Regions from separate parts of the Streptomyces sp. NBC_00873 genome, predicted to be linked through region 1. Evidence: riboswitches for the same ligand, from Rfam matches in the RefSeq annotation. Region 1 holds a riboswitch; the other holds the start of a gene.

The links. A riboswitch is a leader RNA that binds a small molecule or an ion and turns the genes downstream of it on or off. The one in region 1 is predicted to bind glycine.
Region 2: linked by a shared signal. The riboswitch ahead of gcvT (glycine cleavage system aminomethyltransferase GcvT) and the one ahead of gcvP (aminomethyl-transferring glycine dehydrogenase) in region 1 are both predicted to bind glycine.

Annotation. Positions count from the first base shown of each region.
Region 1 is NZ_CP108803.1:7,597,996-7,609,768, reverse strand. It holds gene OH809_RS35110 (hypothetical protein) at 1-553, shown strand, start outside; gene OH809_RS35105 (DUF5999 family protein) at 894-1,100, shown strand; gene gcvP (aminomethyl-transferring glycine dehydrogenase) at 1,187-4,072, opposite strand; glycine riboswitch at 4,267-4,364, opposite strand; gene OH809_RS35095 (PRC-barrel domain-containing protein) at 4,466-4,846, shown strand; gene OH809_RS35090 (DNA polymerase IV) at 4,771-6,225, opposite strand; gene OH809_RS35085 (MerR family transcriptional regulator) at 6,283-6,900, opposite strand; gene OH809_RS35080 (bifunctional nuclease family protein) at 7,069-7,542, opposite strand; gene OH809_RS35075 (MerR family transcriptional regulator) at 7,596-8,339, opposite strand; gene OH809_RS35070 (FHA domain-containing protein) at 8,357-9,130, opposite strand; gene OH809_RS35065 (DUF881 domain-containing protein) at 9,321-10,109, opposite strand; gene OH809_RS35060 (small basic family protein) at 10,115-10,447, opposite strand; gene OH809_RS35055 (DUF881 domain-containing protein) at 10,444-11,364, opposite strand; gene OH809_RS35050 (sugar phosphate nucleotidyltransferase) at 11,463-11,773, opposite strand, start outside.
Region 2 is NZ_CP108803.1:3,043,424-3,055,196, forward strand. It holds gene OH809_RS13620 (trimeric intracellular cation channel family protein) at 13-684, opposite strand; gene OH809_RS13625 (ABC transporter ATP-binding protein) at 703-1,932, opposite strand; gene OH809_RS13630 (ABC transporter ATP-binding protein) at 1,944-3,026, opposite strand; gene OH809_RS13635 (ABC transporter permease) at 3,050-4,051, opposite strand; gene OH809_RS13640 (ABC transporter substrate-binding protein) at 4,173-5,936, opposite strand; gene OH809_RS13645 (ABC transporter permease) at 6,043-7,035, opposite strand; gene OH809_RS13650 (hypothetical protein) at 7,150-7,272, shown strand; gene OH809_RS13655 (enhanced serine sensitivity protein SseB C-terminal domain-containing protein) at 7,428-8,204, opposite strand; gene OH809_RS13660 (enhanced serine sensitivity protein SseB) at 8,549-9,319, opposite strand; gene OH809_RS13665 (AAA family ATPase) at 9,469-10,164, opposite strand; glycine riboswitch at 10,324-10,421, shown strand; gene gcvT (glycine cleavage system aminomethyltransferase GcvT) at 10,563-11,687, shown strand; gene gcvH (glycine cleavage system protein GcvH) at 11,757-11,773, shown strand, end outside.

The DNA.
Region 1 (11,773 bases):
CAGCGTCCTCGCGGCACTCGGTTCACCCACCGCAGTCCTCGAGGCCCGCACCCCGGCTCTCCGGTCCGTCCAGGGACCTCTGAGCCCCGAACTCCCGCTCCCCGTCCATGTACTGGACCGGATCGGCCCGAGCGGGCTCGCGCCGCGCACCCGGCTGACCGCGTGGCGCTTCCTGATCCGCAGCTCGGAGCGGGCCGTCGCCGCGGCCGATACCATGCTCACCCCGGACGGCTGGGCCTTCTCGCACTTCTTGGAGGGCCCTTACATCGCATCGACCGAACTCGCCCTGCGCCAGACGGAGACGGTGACACCCCACTACCAGCCCCGCCTGCTGTCGATCCCGGAGCTCTACATGCTGACGCTGTGGTTGCACGAGGACATCAAGGCCGACCCGTCGGGTGGCACCCTCGCCCCCACCGATCTTCTGGTACCGCTGGCTCCCGCCCCACCGGGTATCGCGGCACACCGCCCGCACCGGGTCGCCGATCTGCTCCCCGTCATGACCCTGCGCATCACCCCCGGCCCCGGCCCCCTGCTCGGTTCACCCGCCTGACCCCGTCCCGCCTCCGGCACGCCGTACTGTGCCCCGTCGCCGTTTCCGGTGGCGGGGCACAGTGCTGCGGGACACGCAGCGCGGGACGGCGGGCGCCCCCGGTCCCATCCGGACTAGTCCGGTCCGGCCACCCCGAACCACCCGAAGGGACAGTGCAGTTGTATTGAACCGTCCGCCCGGGTGATGCGTCATGAGAGTAGGAGCAGCGCTGCCGCGAAATCCCTGCGGATTGGCGCCCGTGGGGCAACACTGGAACCGGACCGATAGATACGGGGGGGCGGCCATGAACACCTCATCAAGCCGCAGGACACTCACTACAACGCAGCGAAAGAACCCAGCCATGTGCCAGCACAAGCCACCCTGCCCGACCGCCGACTCAGCCGACCGGGAAGCCGCACGCCTGATGGCACACCACCCGGAACAGGGCTGGAGCCTGCTGTGCAACGGCGTCCTGCTCTTCGAGGACACCGGTGAGCTGCTCCCGGACGGGCAGATCATCGCTCCGCACCGGCCGCTGGACGCCGGCCGGGTGATGAAGGCCGCCTGACCGCGGCCCGTAAGAAATGGGGCCGGCCCGGAGAAGATCTCCGAACCGGCCCCGAGGCATGTCCGCGTCACACCCGAACGGGTGGGTCAGTTGTCGTACTCGTCCAGCGCCGGGCAGGAGCAGACGAGGTTGCGGTCACCGAACGCACCGTCGATCCGGCGCACCGGCGGCCAGTACTTGTCGGCGGCCGAGACTCCGGCCGGGAAGACGGCCGTCTCGCGGCTGTACGCGTGCGTCCACTCCCCGCCGAGCATGGCGGCGGTGTGCGGGGCGTTGGTCAGCGGGTTGTCGTCCGCACTCCATTCGCCGGAGGCCACCTTCTCGACCTCGCCGCGGATGGCGATCATCGTGTCGCAGAAGCGGTCGAGCTCGGCGAGGTTCTCGCTCTCGGTCGGCTCGATCATCAGCGTGCCCGCCACCGGGAACGACATGGTCGGCGAGTGGAAGCCGTAGTCGATCAGACGCTTGGCGATGTTGTCGACGCTGATCCCGGTCGCCTTGGAGATCGGCCGCAGATCCACGATGCACTCGTGCGCGACCAGACCGGCCGGGCCGTTGTACAGGATCGGGTAGTGCGGTTCCAGACGCTTGGCGATGTAGTTGGCCGCGAGTACGGCGACCTGCGTCGCGCGCTTGAGGCCCTCCCCGCCCATCAGGCGTACGTACGCCCAGGAGATCGGGAGAATACCGGCCGAGCCCCAGGGCGCGGCCGAGATCGGTCCGACACCGGTCTCGGGGCCCGCGGCGGGCTGCAGCGGGTGGTTCGGCAGGTACGGCGCCAGATGGGCGCGCACGCCGACCGGGCCGACACCGGGGCCACCGCCGCCGTGCGGGATGCAGAAGGTCTTGTGCAGGTTCAGGTGCGACACGTCGCCGCCGAACCGACCGGGCTTGGCAAGACCGACCAGTGCGTTGAGGTTGGCGCCGTCGACGTACACCTGACCGCCCGCATCGTGCACCTCGGCGCAGATGTCGGCGACGTGCTCCTCGAACACACCGTGCGTCGACGGGTACGTGATCATGAGCACGGCGAGCTCGTCGCGGTGCTTCTCGATCTTGGCGCGGAGGTCCTCGACGTCGACCTCACCGTCGTCGGCGGTCTTCACCACGACGACCTTCATGCCCGCCATCACGGCGCTCGCGGCGTTGGTGCCGTGCGCGGAGGACGGAATGAGGCAGACGGTCCGCTGCTCGTCGCCGTTGGCCCGGTGGTACGCACGCACGGCGAGCAGGCCCGCGAACTCGCCCTGCGAGCCCGCGTTCGGCTGGATGGAGACCGCGTCGTAGCCGGTGACCTCGGCGAGGCGCTCCTCCAGCTCACGGATCAGCGTGAGGTAGCCCTCCGCCTGTTCGGCCGGCGCGAACGGGTGCAGCGCACCGAACTCGGGCCAGGTGATCGACTCCATCTCGGTGGTCGCGTTCAGCTTCATGGTGCAGGAGCCGAGCGGGATCATGCCGCGGTCCAGCGCGTAGTCACGGTCGGCGAGCTTGCGCAGGTAGCGCAGCATCGCGGTCTCGGAGCGGTGCTGGTGGAAGACTGGATGGGTGAGGATCTCGCCGGTGCGCAGCAGGGACTCGGGCAGCGCGTCGGCGGCAGCGGCGTCCAGCGCCTCGATGTCACCGTCGGCGCCGAAGGCGGCCCAGACGGCGGCGAGCTGCGCACGCGTGGTGGTCTCGTCGCAGGCGAGGGAGACCCGGTCGGCGTTGACAAGACGCAGGTTGACCCCGCGGTCGCGGGCGTCGGCCACGACATCCGCTGCCTTGCCGGGGACACGCACAGTGAGCGTGTCGAAGTAGGCGCCGGTCTCGACGTCGACCCCGGCCGCGCGCAGGCCCTCGGCCAGGATCGTGGCGTAGCGGTGGGTGCGCTGCGCGATCATCCGCAAGCCGTCGGGGCCGTGGTAGACCGCGTACATCCCGGCCATCACGGCGAGCAGCACCTGCGCGGTACAGATGTTGCTGGTGGCCTTCTCGCGACGGATGTGCTGCTCGCGGGTCTGCAGGGCGAGCCGGTACGCCTTGTTGCCGTCCGCGTCGACGGAGACACCGACGAGGCGGCCGGGCAAGCTGCGGGCGAACTTCTCGCGTACGGCCATGAAGCCAGCGTGCGGTCCACCGAAGCCCATCGGGACACCGAAGCGCTGCGTGGTGCCGACGGCGATGTCCGCGCCGAGGTCACCGGGCGAGGTCAGCAGGGTCAGGGCGAGCAGGTCGGCGGCGACGGTGACGATCGCGCCGAGCTCGTGGGCCTGCTCTATGAAGGGCTTGATGTCGCGGACGGCGCCGGAGGCACCGGGGTACTGGAGCAGCACGCCGAAGACACCGCGCCCGGCGATCTCAGCGGGGATACCCGCGGCGAGATCGGCGACGACGACCTCGACACCGGTCGGCTCGGCGCGGGTCTCGATCACGGCAATGGTCTGGGGCAGGGTGTCGGAGTCGACCAGGAAGACTCCGTCCTTGACCTTGCCGACGCGTCGGGCGAGCGCCATGGCCTCGGCAGCGGCGGTGCCCTCGTCGAGCAGCGAGGCGCCGGAGGTGGGCAGCCCGGTGAGCTCGGCGACCATCGTCTGGAAGTTGAGGAGCGCCTCCAGGCGGCCTTGCGAGATCTCCGGCTGGTACGGCGTGTAGGCCGTGTACCAGGCGGGATTCTCCATGACGTTGCGGAGGATCACCGGCGGGGTGAACGTGCCGTAGTAGCCGAGCCCGATCATCGGGGCGAGCACCTGGTTGCGGTCGGCCAGGGTGCGGAGCTCGGCAAGGACCTCGGCCTCGGTACGGGCCGACGGCAGCTGCAGCGCCTCCGCACTCTTGATCACATCGGGCACTGCGGCCGCGGTGAGGTCGTCGAGCGAGCCGTAACCGACCTGGGCGAGCATCTTCGCCTGCGCCTCGGCATCGGGGCCGATGTGGCGCTGCTCGAAGGGGATGCCCTGCTCCAGCTGGGAGAGCGGAGTGCGACGGGGGGTCATGGTGGAGGCCTCCTGGTCTGTCACGACCTGCGAGGGGCACCACGGCGCGGGTGCCCGGACGGCCTCCCCCTCTGTCATCTCAACCTGAGAGCTTCACCGGTGCGCCCTGAGGCATACCGGCTTTCACCGTCGGTGAGGGAGGGATCCGTCCCGGCTGCTGCCGCCACGAAACCCGCCCTGCTTTCCAGAGTGACCTCGTCCGTGCGGTACGGGGGCCTGAGAGATTCCGGGGAGGATTTGCTCCTTCGGCGCCTGCCGGATGTGCTCCGGAAGACTCTCCCGCACGGGGTCAGCAGCCATCACCAGCCTACCAGCGGGGCTCGCGACGGAATTCTCAAGTGGCCGACAGCCCGAATCTGCACTTTCGTAGTGCCTGTGGAGTAGCCGCGACCAATGGGAGGGACCGTGCAGACCGACATCGATCCGCGCAACCTGATCGGCCGCAAGGCATTCGACCGCAAGGGCACCAAGATCGGAACTGTGGACGAGGTGTACCTCGACGACGCGACCGGCATACCCGAGTGGGCAGCCGTGCGTACCGGACTGTTCAGCAGGGACGCCTTCGTGCCGCTCGAGCCCAGCGAATTCGTCGACGACGTGCTCCGGATCCCCTTCGACCGTGCGCTGATCAAGGACGCACCCGACTTCGGCGTGGGCCGCCATCTCTCGCCGGAACAGGAGCTTCAGCTCTACCGGCACTACGGTCTGGACTCGCCGCCCGACGAGCCGGGCCCGGACCGGGACTTCGGCAGGCTGGCCGGCCAGGACGAGTAGTCCGCCGGATCACTCACCAGCGGGAGCGGATCGGCCGGCTGCAGCTCCGGATCGTCGACACGGAACGTCCGCACCCGGCCGGGCGGTGACTCGGGTTCCTCGAACCGCACGGTCACCCGGCCCACTCCACTGCCCTGCACCCAGCCGTGGCCGAAGGTGTCATGGCATACGTCGTGCCCGGCGGGCCAGCGCCGGGCCGCGAGCTGTTCGGCGGTCTCCTGCTCCTGCACCCCGTCCGCCGGCTCGTCCCCGTGGCCGCCCGCGCGCTGTTCCTCACTGGCCGGGACCTCGAGCGCGGCCCGCTCACCGGCTGCCTGGGCGAAGAGATCCTCCTGCGTGTAGTCGGCGAGCCCAGTGACGCCCACCCCGAGCAGCCGCACCCCTCCGGTGGTGTCCACAGCCTCCAGGAGCCGCGCGGCGGCCTCTCTGACCACTGTGGGGTCGTCCGTCGGCCCCCGGAGCGTCTCGGACCGCGTGAGCGTCGAAAAGTCGTATCTGCGCACCTTCAGCACCACGGTGCGTCCCGAGCGCTCCGCGGCCCGCAGCCGCTGGACACAACGGTCCGCCAGGCGCTCGACCTCCGTCCTGACCCGGATCCGGTCGTGCAGATCCATGTCGAAGGTGTCCTCGACCGACACCGACTTGGCGTCTCGCTCGGCCACGACGGGGCGGTCGTCGTACCCGAGGGCCATGCGATGCAGCGCGACGCCGTGCGCCTTCCCCAGCAGCCGCACGAGCTCCGCCTCGCCGGCCGTGGCCAGGTCGTCGACCGTGGTCATCCCGGCCCGCCGCAGATGGTCCCCGGTGGCGGGGCCCACGCCGGGGAGGATCCGTACGGACATCGGGGCGAGCAGTTCCCGTTCGGTCCCCGGCTCGATGACCAGCAGCCCGTTCGGTTTCGCCTCCTCCGAGGCGATCTTGGCCAGCATCTTGGAGCCCGCGAGGCCGACCGAGCCGGTGAGTCCGGTGACGGCTCTGATGGCGTCGCGCAGCTGCTCGCCGATGGCCCGCGCCGAGGCGGTGTCGTCGGCCGCCCCACCGGCCTCCAGATCGACGAACGCCTCGTCCAGGCTGAGCGGCTCCACCAGTGGTGACAGCTGCCCCAGCAACCCCATCACCTGGTCGCTCACCGTCCGGTACAGGGTGAAGCGGGGCACCAGATAGGCGGCATTGGGCGCCAGCCGCCGGGCCTGCGCGGTCGGCATCGCCGAGTGCACCCCGAAGCGCCGCGCCTCGTAGGAAGCGGTGGCGACGACCCCACGGGGTCCGAGCCCGCCGACCACGACCGGTTTGCCGCGCAGGCTCGGTTTCGCCGCCTGCTCGGCCGAGGCGTAGAAGGCATCCATGTCCAGATGCAGGATGGTGGGCGCGGCTCTCACATCAACCGATGCTGCCCTACGGCACTGACAATCGCCGCGCCCCCGTTCCGCGGCCCGTCAGACGACGCGGTTGCGCCGCCGTGCGAGCTCGTCGGTGGGGTTGTTGCCGATCAGCGTCTCGCCCGTGTCCACCCGCTCACCGTGCAGCTGCGACAGTGCGGCGTCGACATCCCGCCAGACCACACCGACGGCGATGCCGAAGACCCCCTGGCCCCCCTGGAGCAGATCCACGACCTCGTCGGGCGAGGAGCACTCGTAGACGGTCGCGCCGTCGCTCATGAGCGTCATCCGCTCAAGATCCTGGAAGCCCCTGGCCCGCAGATGCTGGACCGTGGTGCGGATGTTCTGCAGGGCGACGCCCGTGTCGAGAAAGCGCTTCACGATCTTCAGCAGGACGACGTCCCTGAAGCTGTAGAGGCGCTGCGTGCCCGATCCGTAGGCAGGCCGCACGCTCGGCTCGACGAGCCCGGTGCGTGCCCAGTAGTCGAGCTGCCGATAGGTGATCCCCGCCGCCGCGCACGCCGTCGGCCCGCGATAGCCGATGTCGCCGACCGCTGCCGCCCCGTCCCCCGCCATCGCCGCCGGTTGAACCGGTTGCCTGATGGTGCGGTCGGCTGTACTTCCGTGCTGCCGGTACGGCCCACCCGCTGCCGTACCGTCGCCGCTTCTTCTCACGCCGACCTCCGTCCTTGACCTGCCATCTCGAAGGTAGGCAGTCGCTTGGGGTGCGTCAACGATCGCCACACTCGGCACGCCGAGTGATAATCACCCGGAGGGTGGTTTGCCGTGTCCCGTTCCCGGGAAAGGCTTGTCGAATGCGCTGACGGCGACCCTGCTGGACGGTCACTGGCTGTTGGTACCGAAGTCCTCCGGCGAGATCTGGTCGAGGAACTCCCGGAACTTCTCGACCTCGTCCTCCTGCTCGTCAGGGATGGAGATCCCCGCGTCGTCGAGCACCCCGTCACTGCCGTAGATCGGCGTGCCTGTGCGCAGCGCGAGCGCTATGGCGTCGGACGGTCGCGCGCTCACCTCGACCCCGCCGGCGAAGACCAGCTCCGCGTAGAAGACCCCTTCCCTGAGGTCCGTGATGCGGACCTCGGTGAGCTCCTGGCCCAGGGCCTCGAGCACATCCTTGAAGAGATCATGGGTCAGCGGCCTGGCCGGAGCCATGCCCTGCTGGGCAAAGGCGATCGCGGTCGCCTCACCAGGACCGATCCAAATAGGGAGGTACCGGTCGCCTCCCACTTCACGCAGGAGCACGATCGGTTGGTTGGAGGGCATTTCCACCCGGACACCCACAACGTCGAGCTCGTTCACACAGCAACCCTAGGACGTGCTCGGCAGGTTTGGGTAGTCGGGCTCCCCCGTGATCAGTGGAGCCGGATCCGCAGAGCGGTCTGCACAAGGGCCGAATGAAGCCGTACAGAGAGCTCCGCGAGCTCCTTCACCTTGGCCTCCGCATGGGCTCTGGTCTGCGGATTCCGGTGTCGGCGCAGTGGCGCGACCACCTGCTCGATCAGGCCGGCCTCGCGTTCCGCAGCCCCGCGCATCGCCCGCAGATGACGCGGTTCCAGACCGAATCGACCCAGATCCGCCACAAGTTTGGCAACGGTCACCGTCTCGGCGTCGTAGCCACCCTCCGCCGTCGGAGCGATGAGCCCGTACGACTCCCACTCCTTGAGCTCGCTCTCGGTGACCTCGGCGGCGGCCAGGAGCTCCGCACGCCCGATACGGGCCGCGGTGGCCCGCCAGGACTCGCCGTCCCAGGAACCGTCGCTCAGGTCCCGTGGACCCCCCTCGGCCGGCAGGGACACCTGCTCGCCGCGGGCCAGGGCGTCCAGGTGCTCGCGGATGACCTTGAGCGGAAGATAGTGGTCCCGCTGCATCCGCAGCACCTGCCCCAGCCGCTCGACGTCTTCGGGGCGGAATTTGCGGTAGCCGGAGGGGGTCCGCTGCGGCTCGACGAGCCCCTCGGCCTCCAGGAAGCGAATCTTGGAGATGGTGACTTCGGGAAATTCGTCCCGCAGCTGCAGGAGCACCGTACCGATGCTCATGGCCCGGTCGTCGGCGGCGGCGGTGCCGTGACCGGCACCGCCCGTCGGTGTTCTCAGCATGGACCTTCCCTGACGGGTCAGATGCCCCGCTGGCTTGCGTAGAAGACCAGCCGGTACTTCCCGATCTGCACTTCGTCGCCGTTGGACAGCGCGACGGAGTCGATGCGCTCACGATTGACGTACGTGCCGTTGAGGCTGCCGACATCCCCGACCGTGAAGCTGCCGTCGGGGCTCCGGCGGAACTCCACGTGACGGCGGGAGACCGTCACGTCATCGAGGAAGATGTCGCTCTGCGGGTGGCGGCCGGCCGTCGTCAGCTCGCTGTCCAACAGGAAGCGGCTGCCGGAGTTCGGACCGCGGCGCACCACCAGGAGCGCCGAGCCGAGCGGCAGGGCGTCGACGGCGGCCTGGGCCTCCGGTGAGAGGGAGGGCAAGGACGTCTGGCCCGTCGCCTCCGCCTCGTACGCCTCAAGACCGGAGATGGAGATGGTCGACGTCGTCTCCGAAGGACGCTCCGAAGACGCGCCTCCCCGAAGCGGCGCACCGCAGTTGGAACAGAAACGACTGGCCTCGGCGTTGCGATGGCCGCACCTCGTACAGACCGGCATGGACCCAAACCCTCCACCCGTACTTGAGGTTGATGGATCCCCGAAACCTATGCGGCCCGGACCGGCAGGGTCAACAGACGACGCGCCGGTTCCACCCGAAATGTCACCGCCCGGACCCGACACCTCGTCACGGAAGAGCGGGCGATCAGCGCCCTGCTCCTCGGCCTGGCCATGGCGCGGTGCGCGATGACGGGCCGCGTCATCGCGGGCGCTCTTGCCGAACAACTTCGCAAACAACTTCACGGGCGATTCCCCTTGACCGAAACAGACCCGCCCGTGGGGCAGGACGAACCCTGAATGAACACACCTGCCGACCCGGACATCTTCACAACGTCCGTATCCACTCGACAGTTTCCACCACGCGCCACCATTACGATGCGGCGACCCCCCGCAACCTCTTGCCCGTGTCCTCCGAGCCCCGTGTCCGGCGCCCTCACCGGGATGACGACCGAGCGTAGTCAGGCCGCTCCGCAGGTCGCAAGGCGTCCACGACGATGTCGTCCGCCTGCGCCACATGCACGGTCGCCTGCTCCTTCTCCAGCGTCTGCACGACACCACCGGGAATGTTCAGTGCCGGCTCCAGATCCTGCGGTTTGCCGATCACCTTGAAGACGTACGGTGAGGAGATGGACCGGTCGTCGACCTTGATGGCGCCACCGTCGCCGGAGAAGTACGTATTGGCCGCCACCCTCACCCCGTTGACCTCAATCGCCTCCGCTCCGGCCGCACGCAGCTCCTGGAGGGCGTCGAGCAGCATGTCTGCCTGCACCGCGTCACCCGGATCGTTGACCGTGAGCGTGATCCCGGGCCCGTGTGCCGCCACGGTGCCCGCGAGGATACCGAGTTGCCGTTCCTTCTCCACGGTCTGCTTACGGGCCTCCTCAGCCTGGTCCGAGCTGTTCTCCAGCTCTGTACGCTGATCGTCCAGACGCTGCTTCTCATCCTCAAGACGCTGCGTACGGTCATCGAGTTCATCGAGAATCCGGACCAGATCCTCCTGGCGGGCACCGCGCAGTGCGCTGTTGTCACTGTTCGACCGCACCTGGATCGCCAGACCCAGCCCCAGGACGAACAGCAGCAGCGCCACGATGAGTTGCGCACGGGTGACCCGGGGCGGCCACAGCCCGGCGATCAACCGCTGGCGCCCGGTGAGCTGCTCGGGCATGTCGGCCTGCTGCTCGCCAGTACGCTCCTGGTCACGGGGAAGCTCTTCGTTGCTCATCGGCCTCAGGCCCGGAAGACGTGCCGGCGGATCGCCGCGGCGTTGGAGAAGATGCGGATACCGAAGACGACGACCACACCGGTGGAGAGCTGCGCTCCGACACCCAGCTTGTCGCCCAGGAACACGATCAGTGCGGCCACGACGACGTTCGAGAGGAACGACACCACGAAGACCTTGTCGACGAAGATGCCGTCGAGCATGGCCCGCAGACCACCGAAGACTGCATCGAGAGCAGCCACGACAGCGATCGGGAGATAGGGCTCGACCACCGCCGGCACCTCGGGCCGGACCAACAGTCCGACCACGACTCCCACGACGAGGCCCAGTACGGCGATCACGATGTGCCCTTCCCTGTGTCTGCCGCACCACTGCCGGTGTCTGCGGCCTTCGGCTCTGCTGTTCGTACGATGAGGCTGGGCGCAGCCGGGAGGCGCACCTCGTCCTGGACGGACATGCTGGTCCGGATGTCGAAGGTGTCCTTCAGCGCCCTCAGGTACTGGCCGTCGGCACTGTCCTCGAAAGCGGTGCTGAGCCGCTTCCCGTCCCCCACCGCAAGCACCGTGTACGGCGGCACGAGCGGTCTGTTGTCGACCAGTATGGCGTCGCCCGCGGCGCGGATCGCCGACAGGGCCGTCAGCCGCTGCCCGTTGATGGCGATGGACTCCGCACCGGACTGCCAGAGGCCGTTGACGACCCGTTGCATGTCCCGGTCGCGCACCCGCCCCGTGTCGGTGAAACCAGTGGTCTCACGCGGTCCGCCGCCGCCCTGGTCGGTGCCCTTGGCATCGTCGACGACAAGTTTCACACCGGGTCCCTTGACGGCGGTCGCCCCGGAGAGCAACGCCACGAGCTGGCCCTGGTCCCCGCCATGCTTTTCCAACGCTTTACGTTGCCGCTCGCCCACGTCGTCACGGGCTTTGTCGACCTGGGACTCCAGCTTGTCGGCCGCCGACGTCTCCGTGTCGATACGTTCGATGAGCTCCCCGCGCTCCTTGGCCAGAACCGGCGCCGATACACGCGCCTCCGCGGCGCCCAGGGTGACGACGAGAGCAGCCAGCACAAGGCCCGCCGCGAGGCCCAGTTTCGCCTTCAGTGTGCGGGGCATGGCCGCACTCCCGTCGGCCTTGCGCTTGGCCGTGGCCTCGGCGTAGCCGTCGTCCAGGCTGTGGTCCATGACATTGGTCAGCAGCGACATGGACGCGTCAGGGCGCGCGGGCGGCGAGGGGGTACTCCGATCGGGGGGCTGCTGCGACATGCCGCACATCGTCGCACGCCGCAGCTAGTACCGCCGAATGGCCCCACCCGCGCGCCGGGAAGCGTCTGCGCGACACCTCCCGGCGCACCGGCGGCAGGTCACTGACCTGCGCTGTCCACGATCGCCGACCATTCGTCGAGCAGCGCCTGCGCCGAAGCGTCGTCGGGGCCCTCCGCCCACAGATGGGTGACGGCCTCGGCCGGGTCGGGAAGCACCATCACCCAGCGCCCGTCCGCCTCGACGACCCGCACGCCGTCGGTGGTGTCGACGTCACGGTCCCCGGCGGCTTCCACCACCCGACGCATGACCAGTCCCTTGACGGCCCAGGGCGTGGCCAGATCGCGGCGCAACACGTGCGCGAGGGGAATCCGGGCATCGATCTGGCTGAGCGTGAGCTGGGTCCGCGCGA
Region 2 (11,773 bases), 4.6 Mb from region 1:
CATGGTGTCCGGTCAGGTGGCCGCGGAGCTCTCCTCCGCCGTGGCCGAGGAACGGTTGTAGGCGCGGGGCGCCCGCCAGTGGAAGCGCATCGCCAGCAGCCGCAGAACAAAAGCGGTGATCGCGGCGGTGCCGCTGGTGAAGGCGTTCAGCGCGTCGAAGCGGATGCACAGCACGATCATGGTGGCGCCGACGATCGCGGGCACGGCGTACAGATCGCGGTCCCAGCGCAGCAGCGACGGCGTCTCGTTGGCGAGTACGTCACGCAGCACACCGCCGCCGACCGCGGTGGCCAGGCCCAGGGCAGCCGATGCGGTGAGACCGAGGCCGTAGTCGTACGCCTTGACGGTGCCGGCGACACAGAACAGCCCGAGGCCCGCCGCGTCGAAGACGTTGACGGCGACCTGGATCCGCTCGACGTGCGGATGCAGGAAGAAGACCAGGCCGGCGGCGAGCAGTGGGGTGAGGAAGTAGCCGAGATCGGTGAAGGCGGCGGGCGGGACCGCTCCGATGATCACGTCACGGAACAGCCCCCCGCCCAGCGCTGTCACCTCGGCGAGTACCGCGATGCCGAAGACATCGAAGTTCTTGCGTACGGCGAGCAGTGCGCCGGAGATCGCGAAGACAAAGATTCCGACGATGTCGAGCGCATGCTGGACGGAGGGCGTGAACAGTTCGTTGAGCACCGGGCAATTGTGCCGGTCCTACTCCTTCGGGGTGTCCCCCGCATCCCCGGAGTCCGCCGCGTCCTCCGAATCCGCCGCGGCTTCGGGCTCCTGGGACGCCTTGGTGATCTTGGCCGGGGTCTCCTGTGCGGCAGGCTCCGGCTCCTTCTTCAGCGCCACGATCTCCACCGCGTCCCGCGCCGATTCCAGCACGGCGTCGCCGGGCATCTGGTCCGGCGCGTTCTCCGGGTGATGGCAGGCCACCTGGTGCCCGGTCTTCAGCGCGATGAGCGGCGGCTCCTGCGTCTTGCAGATTTCCGTCGCCTTCCAGCACCGGGTGTGGAAGCGGCAGCCGCTGGGCGGCGAGATCGGGGACGGCACGTCGCCCTTGAGCAGGATGCGCTCGCTCTTGACCCCGCGACGGCGCGGATCGGGCACCGGCACGGCCGACATGAGCGCCTTGGTGTACGGGTGCATCGGCGCCGAGTACAGCGACTTGCGGTCCGCCAACTCGACGATCTTCCCCAAGTACATCACCGCGATGCGGTCCGAGACATGGCGGATGACCGAGAGGTCGTGCGCGATGATCACGTACGTCAGACCGAGCTCGTCCTGGAGGTCGTCGAGGAGGTTGACCACCTGCGCCTGGATCGACACGTCCAGCGCGGAGACCGGCTCGTCGGCGACTACCAGCTTCGGCTTGAGCGCGAGCGCCCGGGCGATGCCGATGCGCTGGCGCTGGCCGCCGGAGAACTCATGCGGATAGCGGTTGAAGTGCTCGGGGTTGAGCCCCACCAGCGAGAGCAGGTCCTGGACCGTCTTCTTGACCCCGCCCTCGGGGGTGACGCCCTGCAGCTTGAAGGGCGCGCTGACGATCGTGCCGACCGTGTGCCGCGGGTTCAGCGAGGAGTACGGGTCCTGGAAGATCATCTGCACGTCACGGCGCATCGGCCGCATGGCCGAGACGCCCAGGTGCGTGATGTCCTTGCCCTCGAACTCGACCTTGCCACCGGTCGGTTCGAGCAGCCGGGTGATCAGTCGGCCCATCGTCGACTTGCCACAGCCCGACTCGCCCACGACACCCAGGGTCTCCCCCGGGCGGACGTCGAAGGAGATGCCGTCGACCGCCCTGACCGCGGCGACCTGGCGCTGCAGCAGCCCCTTCTTGATGGGGAAGTGCTTGACCAGGTTCTCGACTCTGAGCAGCGGCTCGGGCGAGCCCTCGGCCTGCTGCGGGATCGCCGTCTCGGCGCCGGTCTTCTCAGTCACAGCCTTCTCGCTCACAGCTTCGGCGCAATCTCTTCGGTCCAGATACGGGTCCGCTCCTCCTGCGACATATGACAGGCCGAGAAGTGGTTGCCGCTGACCTGCTGCAGCTCCGGGCGCGTGGTCCGGGTGATGCCGCCCTTGGGGACGTCCGCGTACGGACAGCGCGGGTTGAAGGCGCAGCCGGTCGGGATGTTGATGAGGCTGGGCGGGGAGCCCTTGACCGGGACGAGCCGGTCGGTCTCCTCCTTGTCGATGCGCGGCATCGAGGTGAGCAGGCCCCAGGTGTACGGGTGCCGGGGCTGGTAGAAGACCTCCTCGGCGGTGCCGCGCTCGACACAACGGCCGCCGTACATCACCAGGATGTCGTCGGCCATCTCGGCCACCACGCCCAGGTCGTGGGTGATCATGATGACCGCGGAGCCGAACTCCTTCTGCAGATCCCGGATCAGGTCGAGGATCTGCGCCTGGACGGTCACGTCCAGGGCGGTCGTCGGCTCGTCCGCGATCAGCAGCTCGGGGTTGTTGACCAGCGACATCGCGATCATCGCGCGCTGCCGCATACCGCCGGAGAACTCGTGCGGATAGGCGTCGACGCGCTTGGCGGGCTCCGGGATGCCCACCCGGTCGAGCATCTCGATCGCCCGGGTGCGGGCCACCTTCTTGCTGACGTCGTGGTGGTTGCGGTACGCCTCGACGATCTGCGCACCCACCGTGTAGTACGGGTGCATCGCCGACAGCGGGTCCTGGAAGATCATGGACATCTGCCGACCGCGCAGCTTGCGGACGTGGTCGTCGCCGGCGCCGATCAGCTCTTCGCCGTCCAGCCAGATCTCACCGCTGATGTCGGGGCGGCTGCGCGCCTGACCGGACCGGTGCAGGCCCATGACGGCCAGCGAGGTGACCGACTTGCCGGAGCCGGACTCGCCCACGATGCCGAGGGTCTTGCCCTTCTCCAGCTGGAAGGAGAGCCCGTCGACGGACTTGACGATGCCGTCGTCGGTCGGGAAGTGCACCTTCAGGTCGCGCACGGAGAGGAATGCTTCGGGCCGTGCGCCGCCCTGCTCGGGAACACCGGCCGGACCGGCCGACTGCACGTCCTGGGTGGGGGTGTTGTCGGTCACGTCAGCCTCACACGCGGGTCGACGACCGCGTACAGCAGGTCGACAATCAAGTTGGCCATGACTACGAAGAACGCCGCGATGATGGTGACGCCCATGATGACTGGCAGGTCACCGGAGTTGATCGCGTCGACCGCGGCCTTGCCCATGCCGGGCAGACTGAAGGTCGACTCGGTCAGCACCGCGCCGCCGAGCAGGGCGCCCAGGTCCAGACCGAAGACCGTGATGATCGGGGTGAGGGTGGACCGCAGGGCGTGCTTGCGGATGACCACCTGCTCCTTGAGGCCCTTGGCGCGGGCCGTACGGATGTAGTCCTCGCCCAGAATCTCCAGCATGGTGGCGCGGGTGAGCCGGGCGTAGGTTGCCGCGAAGAGGAAGGCCAGGGTGATCCAGGGGAGGATCATGCTGTTCAGCCAGGCCGCCGGATCATCCGTGAGCGGCGCGTAGTTGATCGTCTGCATCCATTCCAGGCTGTAGATGAAGACGGCCGAACAGACCAGTCCGGTGAAGTAGATCGGCAGTGACACCCCCGCCAGCGCGGTGATCATCGTGACCCGGTCGAGCACAGTGCGTCTGCGCAGTGCGGAGATCACGCCGGTGGCGACACCACCGATCAGCCAGAGCACCGAAGCTCCCGCGGCCAGCGACAGGGTGACCGGGATGCGCTGCTTCAGGTCCGGCCACACCGGCTGCTCGTTCTTGAACGAGTAGCCGAAGCACGGGGCCGGACAGTGGGTGATCTGGGAGCCCTGGTCGTAGTCCCGGCCGGCCACGATGCCCTTGAGGAAGAGGCCGTACTGCGTGGTGACGGGCTTGTCGAGGCCCATCTTCTTACGGATGCCCTCGATGGCCGTCTTGTTGGTCTCACGGCCGGCATAGAGGAGTGCGGGATCGCTTCCGGTGATCTTCGGCACCATGAAGAAGATGCCGAAGGTGACCATGGAGACGATCACTAGCATGACGACGACATTGACGAGTCGTCGGAGGAGGTAGACGAGCACTGCAGTCGGCCTGATCAGCCGGCGGCTGCCGTCCCTTGTGGGGACGACAACCGCCCGCCCGCGGCCTTCACCTGCCCTTCGAACTAGCGCATGCGAGGTGAAGGACCCGCATGTCCAACTGCTACTTGACGACGCCCATGACCGCGAGGTCGAGACGGCCCATGGACTCGTTGTAGAAGACGTTGGTCAGCCGCGGGTTGCGGTAGACGAGCGCCTTGTCGAAGTTGATCGGGAGATAGAGAGCCTTCTCCATGATCGCCTTGTTGATCTGGGTGTAGATCGGCGCGGCGGCCTCGGGCGACGCTGCGGCGGCGGCCTGGTCGAAGAGACCGTTGACCGTCTTGTCGTTCAGCATCGTGTAGTTGTTGTTGCCGTTCTTCAGGATGAAGGAACCGTCAACCAGCGGCTGCAGGAAGCCCGCACCCGAGTTGTAGTCGGCGCCCCAGCCCATCACGATGATGCCGTAGCCCTTCTTCTTCACGTTGTCGGGAGCACCGATCACGGAGGAAGAGTTCTTGCCGTCGTACTGGTCGATGGAGGCGTCGATGCCGACGGCCTTCAGCGAAGCCTGCAGCGACTCGGCGGTGTTCACCTCGGGCTTGCGGTTGTTACGGACCGCGATGGTGGTCTTGAAGCCGTTCGGCTTGCCACAGGCCTTCAGGGCCGCCTTGGCCTTGTCGAGCTGCGGCTTGCCCTGGGTCAGGCCCCACGGGTCGTAGGACTTGTCCGAACCCGGGACACCCGGCGGCAGCATGTTGGCGCCCAGGTCGCCGCTGGTCGGGCCACCACGGCCGGTCTGCAGCGACTTCGGGTCGGCGGCGTAGATGACCGCCTTGCGGCACTCGATGTTGTCGAACGGCGCGACCGTCTGCGGGAACGCGAAGTACCGGATGTAGCCGGTGAACGGGTCGTCCGCGTTGGCCTTGTACTTCGGCGACTGCAGGATCTTGATCTTGGCGGCCTGCTGGACACCGGTGCCGTCGACCGCGTAGTCGACGTCGCCCGAGAGCAGACGCGCGTCCATGTCGTCCGGGTTCGAGGTCACGGTGAACGAGACCTTGTCCGGCAGGCCCGTGCGGAACGGGTCCGTCTTCGGGTCCCAGTTGGTGTTCCGGACGAAGATCGTCTCCTTGCCCGGCTTGAAGGACTGGACCTTGTACGGGCCGGTCGCGACCGGGTGGTTGGTGTACTTCGCGCCGTCGTCCTTGGCCGCCGGTACCGGCGAGGAGTCGGCCATGGCCATCAGGTACGAGAAGTCCGAGTTCGGCTTCGCCAGGTTGAAGACGATCGTCTGGTCGTCCGGCGTCTGGACCGACTTCAGACCCAGCTTGTTGGGGTCCTTGTCCTTGTAGGGGCCGGGGTACTTCTGGCCCTGGTCGAGGAGGTCGATCAGGTAGGTCGGACCGCCGGAGAGGACGTCCTGCGCGAAGACGCGCTCGATGCCGTACTTGATGTCCTTCGAGGTGATCGGCGTACCGTCCTCGAACTTGACACCGGCCTTCAGCTTGAAGGTGTACGTCTTGCCGCCGTTGCTCAGCGTCGGCAGCGACTCGGCGAGGTCGGGGACCAGCTTGGTGCCGGCCTCACCGGGCTTCGCGTCGTACGCGAGCAGCTGACGGATGTACAGCCGCTGCATGTTCCAGACGAAGCCGTAGTAGGCACGGGCCGGGTCAAGGAAGTCGACGTCCTGAGGGGACATCAGCTTCAGCGTGCCGCCCTTCTTGTCGGACGCGTTGACGACCTTGCCCTTGGTGGCTGCGTCGTAACCGGCACCCTGGGACGAGGAGGACTTGTTGTTGCTGTCCCCTCCGCCACAAGCGGTGGCGGTCAGCGCAACCGCGGCCGCGAGGGCCGTGAGCGCAACTGCCTTCCGTGAGCGATTCACTGTCTTGCAACCTCCGTGATGTGGTGTGGCCCGTGGGTACGCAGTCCGCGCCCGACGGTCAATCGAGTGCCAACCGGCTCGCGCCGGAGACCTTTTGGGGGTCGACTCAGCTGCCCTTCGGGTCGAGGGCGTCACGCAGCCCGTCGCCGAAGAGGTTGAATGCCAGAACGGTGATGAAGATCGCGATTCCGGGGACCACCATGTATGTCGGGTCCGCCTGGTAGGTGTTGATCGCGTCGGAGAGCATCTTGCCCCACGAGGCGGTCGGCGGCTTCACACCCGCGCCCAGGAAGCTGAGCGCGGCCTCGCTGAGGATGTTGGTCGGAATGATCAGCGTCGAGTAGACGAGGATCGGCGCGACCAGGTTGGGCAGCAACTCCTTGAAGAGGATGTAGCCACGGCCGGCGCCCAGGCTGCGTGCCGCCTCGACGTACTCCCGCTCGCGCAGGGACATCGTCTGCCCCCGGACGATACGGCCGATATAGGGCCAGCCGAAGAAGCCGATGACCACGATCAGCACGCCCATCCTGACGCCCGAACCGGTGAGCCCCCAGAGGGAGTCGGGCACGACGGTGACGAGGGCGATGGTGAACAGCAACTGCGGGAAGGCGAGCAGCAGGTCCATCAGCCGGCTGATGAGTGCGTCGACCCAGCCGCCGAAGAAGCCTGCCACCGAGCCGAGGATGCTGCCGATGACCACGGAGACCACCGCGGCGAGGAAGGCCACCAGGAGTGAGATGCGCGCGCCGTAGACGATGCGGCTGAACACATCGCGGCCGTTGGTGGGTTCGACACCCAGCAGGTAGTCCGAGTTCATCCCGCCGAAGGAGCCCTTGGGGGTGCCGAGGTCCGGGTCGAGCAGATCCTCGTGGAATTCGTTCGGCGGGTGGCCGAGGAGATTCACGATCAGCGGCGCGAACACCGCGATCAGGATCAGCAGGAGCACGACCACACCACCGGCGAGCGCCACTTTGTCGCGCTTCAACCGTGTCCAGGCGATACGTCCCGGCGAACGGCCGTCGATGTCCTTGGCCGGGACATCGGCCGTGACATCGACGGTCGCTGTCTCGGCCGCGCTGTCGTGCAGTGGTGCCGTCATCGTTGTGGGGACCCCTCTCGGCTCGACCGACTGTGGCCGGCCCGTGCCCGCCGCTGTAGCGGCCTGTTCACATCACAGGTGCAAGTCGCACGTTTGGTGCGGGTGTTACGGAAAATGCAGGTGGTGCGAGTGGAGCAGTTCAACTGGTCCAACCAGAAGCCGCAGGCCGCACAGGGCGCCGAACGCTTCTTGTTTCGGGGAGTCTTCAACGCGTCGCGGATCACCCGCCAGCCCTGATGGGGAATGGATGCGCAACCGTGATGTGACCAGCCAGCTTCCGTTATCCGGACGCCGCGATCGTCCCAGCGAACCAAGTCGGCACTCTTCGCCCAGATCGGACAGGTGCCCCAACGGGGTTCATCCCGGCTCTAATTGGCGGGCGTCCGGGCCGGTCAGCCGTGGGCCGGGGGGTAGCCGTAACCAACGGCGGGAGCGGGCGCGACGTGCGCCTCACGGTCGTAGAACGGGCGGGCATTGGCGCGGAGCCACATCGCGACCGGGTCGTACTCGTCGGACATCGCGACGGTGGAAACGGGCAGCCCGTCCGGGACCGCGCCGATCGACTGCTGCATCATCGCGCGCACCGCGTCGACGGAGGTCTGGCTCGCGTCGTAAAGATCGAGACCGATGGCGAGGTACGGCACCCCGAGCGCGGGCTGCACCCAGGCCCGGCGCAGGGAGCGGATCGCGGGGGTGTGGTGGGCGTTCTGCGAGAGCAGGGCGTAGAACTGCGGGATCTCGATGGCCGGCTCGGTGAGCCGGAGCGGTCCCGCGGGCATCCGGTCGAGGCCGGTGGCGATACGGCGCAGATCCAGCCACGGGATGCCGACGCCGCCGCCGGGGGCGTGCGGGTTGAGCCAGATGCCCCAGCGGTCCGGGAAGAGAGCGCGGGCGATGTCGAGTCCGGTGACTACTTCATGGGCCCGGTTCCAGCCGCTGGCCGAGAGTTCCTGGGCAGAGGTCACACAGGGCGCGTAGCCCAGCCCGTCGACCTCCATGTTCCCGTACTGGGCATCGGGCGAGCCCGCCCGGCCGTGCCAGAGCAGCATCCAGATCCGGTCGCCGGCGAGCGCCCGGAGCAGTGCCTCGTACGCGTCGTAGCGCCCGGGCGTCACTTGGCGCAGCATGTGCTCGACCTGCCCGGCCGCCGCGGTGCCTGACGCACTCACCCTGGGTCCCGCCCCTCTTCGCTCCACTGTGTCGGCCTGCCGCTCCCGGGGCACACGGGTGCGGCTCGGTGGCCGAGGCACTAGCCATCAAACCAGCTTATGCGGCGCCCCTGACACCGACTTGACGCCACAGGTCGACGGTGTCGCGCCCGCAATCCCCGGAGTCGGTGACTCCGCGCTCCAGTACCCCTCCGGGCAGGCTTTGCCCCGCCGCGCCGCCCGGCGCGCTCGCTCGCTGCGTTGGCCATAAGTCCTGGTAGCGGCGCTACCAGGACTTATGGCCGCCTTGCGATCGCACGCACTGGAGGACGCTCCTCATGGGGCAAACATTGCCGGTCACGGCACTAGTAACCCTCGCGCTGGTAGAACGGCCGGATCCTGGCCCGCATCCAGTCGGCGACCGGGTCCTGCGCCACATCGAGCAGGACCAGATTGACCGGCCAGGGCACCTCGACACGGCCCAGCGCGCGGCCCAGGGCGTCCATCGGGGCGTTGCGCCCCGCGCCGTCCCAGGTGGAGAACTCGACGCCTATGAAGAGAACGGGATCGCCGCCCTCGATGCTGGCCAGCGTCCGGCGGGCAGTGCGCACGACGCCGCTCTCCTCGAATTCCCCGGCCGCGGCCGCGAGGAAGTCGACGGGCTCCTCCTGCCAGTCCGGCTCATACAGCCGGACCCGGCCGCCGGTGGCCGGCCCGTCCAGCGAGGTGCGGCCGGTGCGGCAGAGTTCGGCGACGGCGGGCGGCGGCAGCGGCATGCCGACGGCGCCGCCCGGGTTGACCGCGATGCCGAGCTGCGGGGGCAGCCCGCGGGCGAATTCCACGGCGGGCGCCACGGTGAAGGACATATGGGTGCCGACGCACTGCAGGAACTGGTGTTCGGAGCTGAAGACGGGGACGTACGCAGCTCCCTCGATCTCCACCGTCGGCAGGTCGAGCGACAGGGCATCGGGGCCCCCGCCGCTGGGAAGCGGCACCCAGAGGTGACTGCGGCCGAGCACTTCGACGAGCCGGCCGCCCGCCTCCGGGCTGCCCAGCGAGGCAACCAGCACCTCTTCGAGCTCATTGGCCGGCCATCCGCTCTGCGGATGGTTCTGGACCGATGCCGGAATGTCCACTGCGCTGCTTCCCCTTCTCACCCTCATGCGTTGCCGCAGAACAGTAACTCCGGCGCGCCCCTCCGCGGTGACGGACGACCGGGTGCCGGCGCCTCTCCAGCGCGGATCATGCCGGGCGCGCGCGGTGCCTGATCCGAAATGAACGACCCTCAGGGCTGTCCCGTCATCCCCTGGGCGTCGGCGAACGTAATCCTCGCCAGCATCCCGGCCGCCTCCCGGTCCAGCAGCACCGCCGAGGAGCAGCCGAGCGGCAGGACGCCCGCCTCGGTGTCCCGCAGCAGCCGGCCGACGGCCCTGCGGTGCCGGGCGAAGGCGTATCCGGAGACTCCGCGCCCACGCTCGCGCTGGCCCTCCCTGGCCTCCTGGGGGGTGACGTCGAGCAGCACGAGATGCAGCGTGCGGCCGCGACGCCGTGCGTGCCGGGCCAGCCAGCCCCGCACCCATGTCTGGGTCCCGCAGTCGTGGACGACGACGGACTCACCGGAGCACAGCGCCCGCCACAGCCCCCAGTAATGGGCGACGCGGACCAGCGGGCGGTAGAGGGCGTACGGGAGTAAGCGGGGCACCTGCTGCGCCCAGCGGTCCCGGGTGTCCTGGGAGTCGATGGCCCGTACGGCCACCGCCCGCCGGATCAGTGTCGACTTGCCGCCTCCGGGCAGCCCGGAGACCACCACCACATCGCCTGTCGCGAAATGCAGTTCGCGCGGGCTGCGCCCGGCGCGCTCACGCAGGTCCCGCACGACGGGCGCGTGCGTGCCCAGCAATTCCCGGGCAGGTGCGCCCGGCTGCGCGGGCATCGCGCCGTGCGCGACCCCCGCGGTCGTCGCGTACCGCTGCAACGTCATCGCCCTCCCCCTGTCGGGTCACCCACGCCTGCCCAAGAAGTGTAAAGAAAAGGTAATGCGAGGCAACCGTCCCACTACTCGTTCCGTGCATCGGGTACCGACGCCCCACTTTTCCGCAATGCGTGCGATGATGACCCGGCCAACTGCATAAAGGCCGCTTGAATCCGCGCGGGAGAGCTCCGGCCACAGTGTGTGCCGGGCGCCGAAGGAGCAAGATCCTCCCTTGAATCTCTCAGGCCCCGTACCGCGTGGATGAGGCAGATCTGAAAAGCGAGTCGCCCCGCGGCTCCACCCAAGGTGCAAGCCGAACCCCCCGGGGGTCTCTCGGCGAACCTCTCAGGTTCCGATGACAGATGGGGAGGGATCGTCCTCGTCGTCATGCCCTGGGAGCCACACCTATGAGCAACGCCCCCCGTCTCACCGCCCTCGACGCCCTGCATCGCTCGCTGGGCGCGACCATGACCGACTTCGCCGGCTGGGACATGCCGCTGCGCTACGCCAGCGAGCGCGACGAGCACAACGCGGTGCGCACGAAGGCGGGTCTCTTCGACCTGTCGCACATGGGTGAGATCACCGTCACCGGCCCGCAGGCCGCGGCGTTCCTGAACTTCGCGCTGGTCGGCAACATCGGCACCGTAGCCGTCGGCCGCGCCCGCTACACGATGATCTGCGCCGAGGACGGCGGCATCCTGGACGACCTGATCGTCTACCGGCTGGGAGAGGCCGCGGCCCCCGAATATCTGGTCGTCGCCAACGCCGGGAACGCCCAGATCGTGCTGGACGCGCTGACCGCCCGCGCCGACGGGTTCGACGCCGAGGTGCGCGACGACCGCGACGCGTACGCGCTGCTCGCCGTCCAGGGCCCCGAGTCCCCCGCCATCCTGGCCTCGGTCACCGACGCCGACCTGGACGGTCTGAAGTACTACGCGGGCCTGCCCGGCACCGTCGCCGGTGTGCCCGCGCTGATCGCCCGTACCGGTTACACCGGCGAGGACGGCTTCGAGCTGTTCGTCGCCCCCGAGCACGCAGAGCAGCTCTGGCAGGCCCTCACGGCGGCTGGCGCCTCCCGTGGCCTGATCCCGTGCGGTCTGTCCTGCCGCGACACGCTGCGCCTGGAGGCAGGCATGCCGCTGTACGGGCACGAGCTGACCACCGAGCTGACCCCGTTCGACGCCGGTCTCGGCCGGGTCGTGAAGTTCGAGAAGGAGGGCGACTTCGTCGGCCGCAAGGCCCTGGAGGCCGCCGCCGAGCGCGCCGAGACCGCCCCGCCGCGCAAGCTCGTCGGTCTGATCGCCGAGGGCCGCCGGGTGCCGCGCGCCGGCTACCCCGTCGTCGCCGAGGGCCAGGTCATCGGCGAGGTCACCTCCGGCGCCCCGTCGCCGACGCTCGGCAAGCCGGTCGCCATCGCGTACGTGGACGCCACGCACGCCGCGCCCGGGACCACGGGCGTCGGAGTGGACATCCGCGGCAGCCACGAACCGTACGAGGTCGTCGCCCTGCCGTTCTACAAGCGCCAGAAGTGACGTAGTCGCGTCTCACACCGTAAGACCACCGTTCATCAGCACTCCCCCGAGTACAGGAGAATTCAGGTCATGAGCAACCCCCAGCA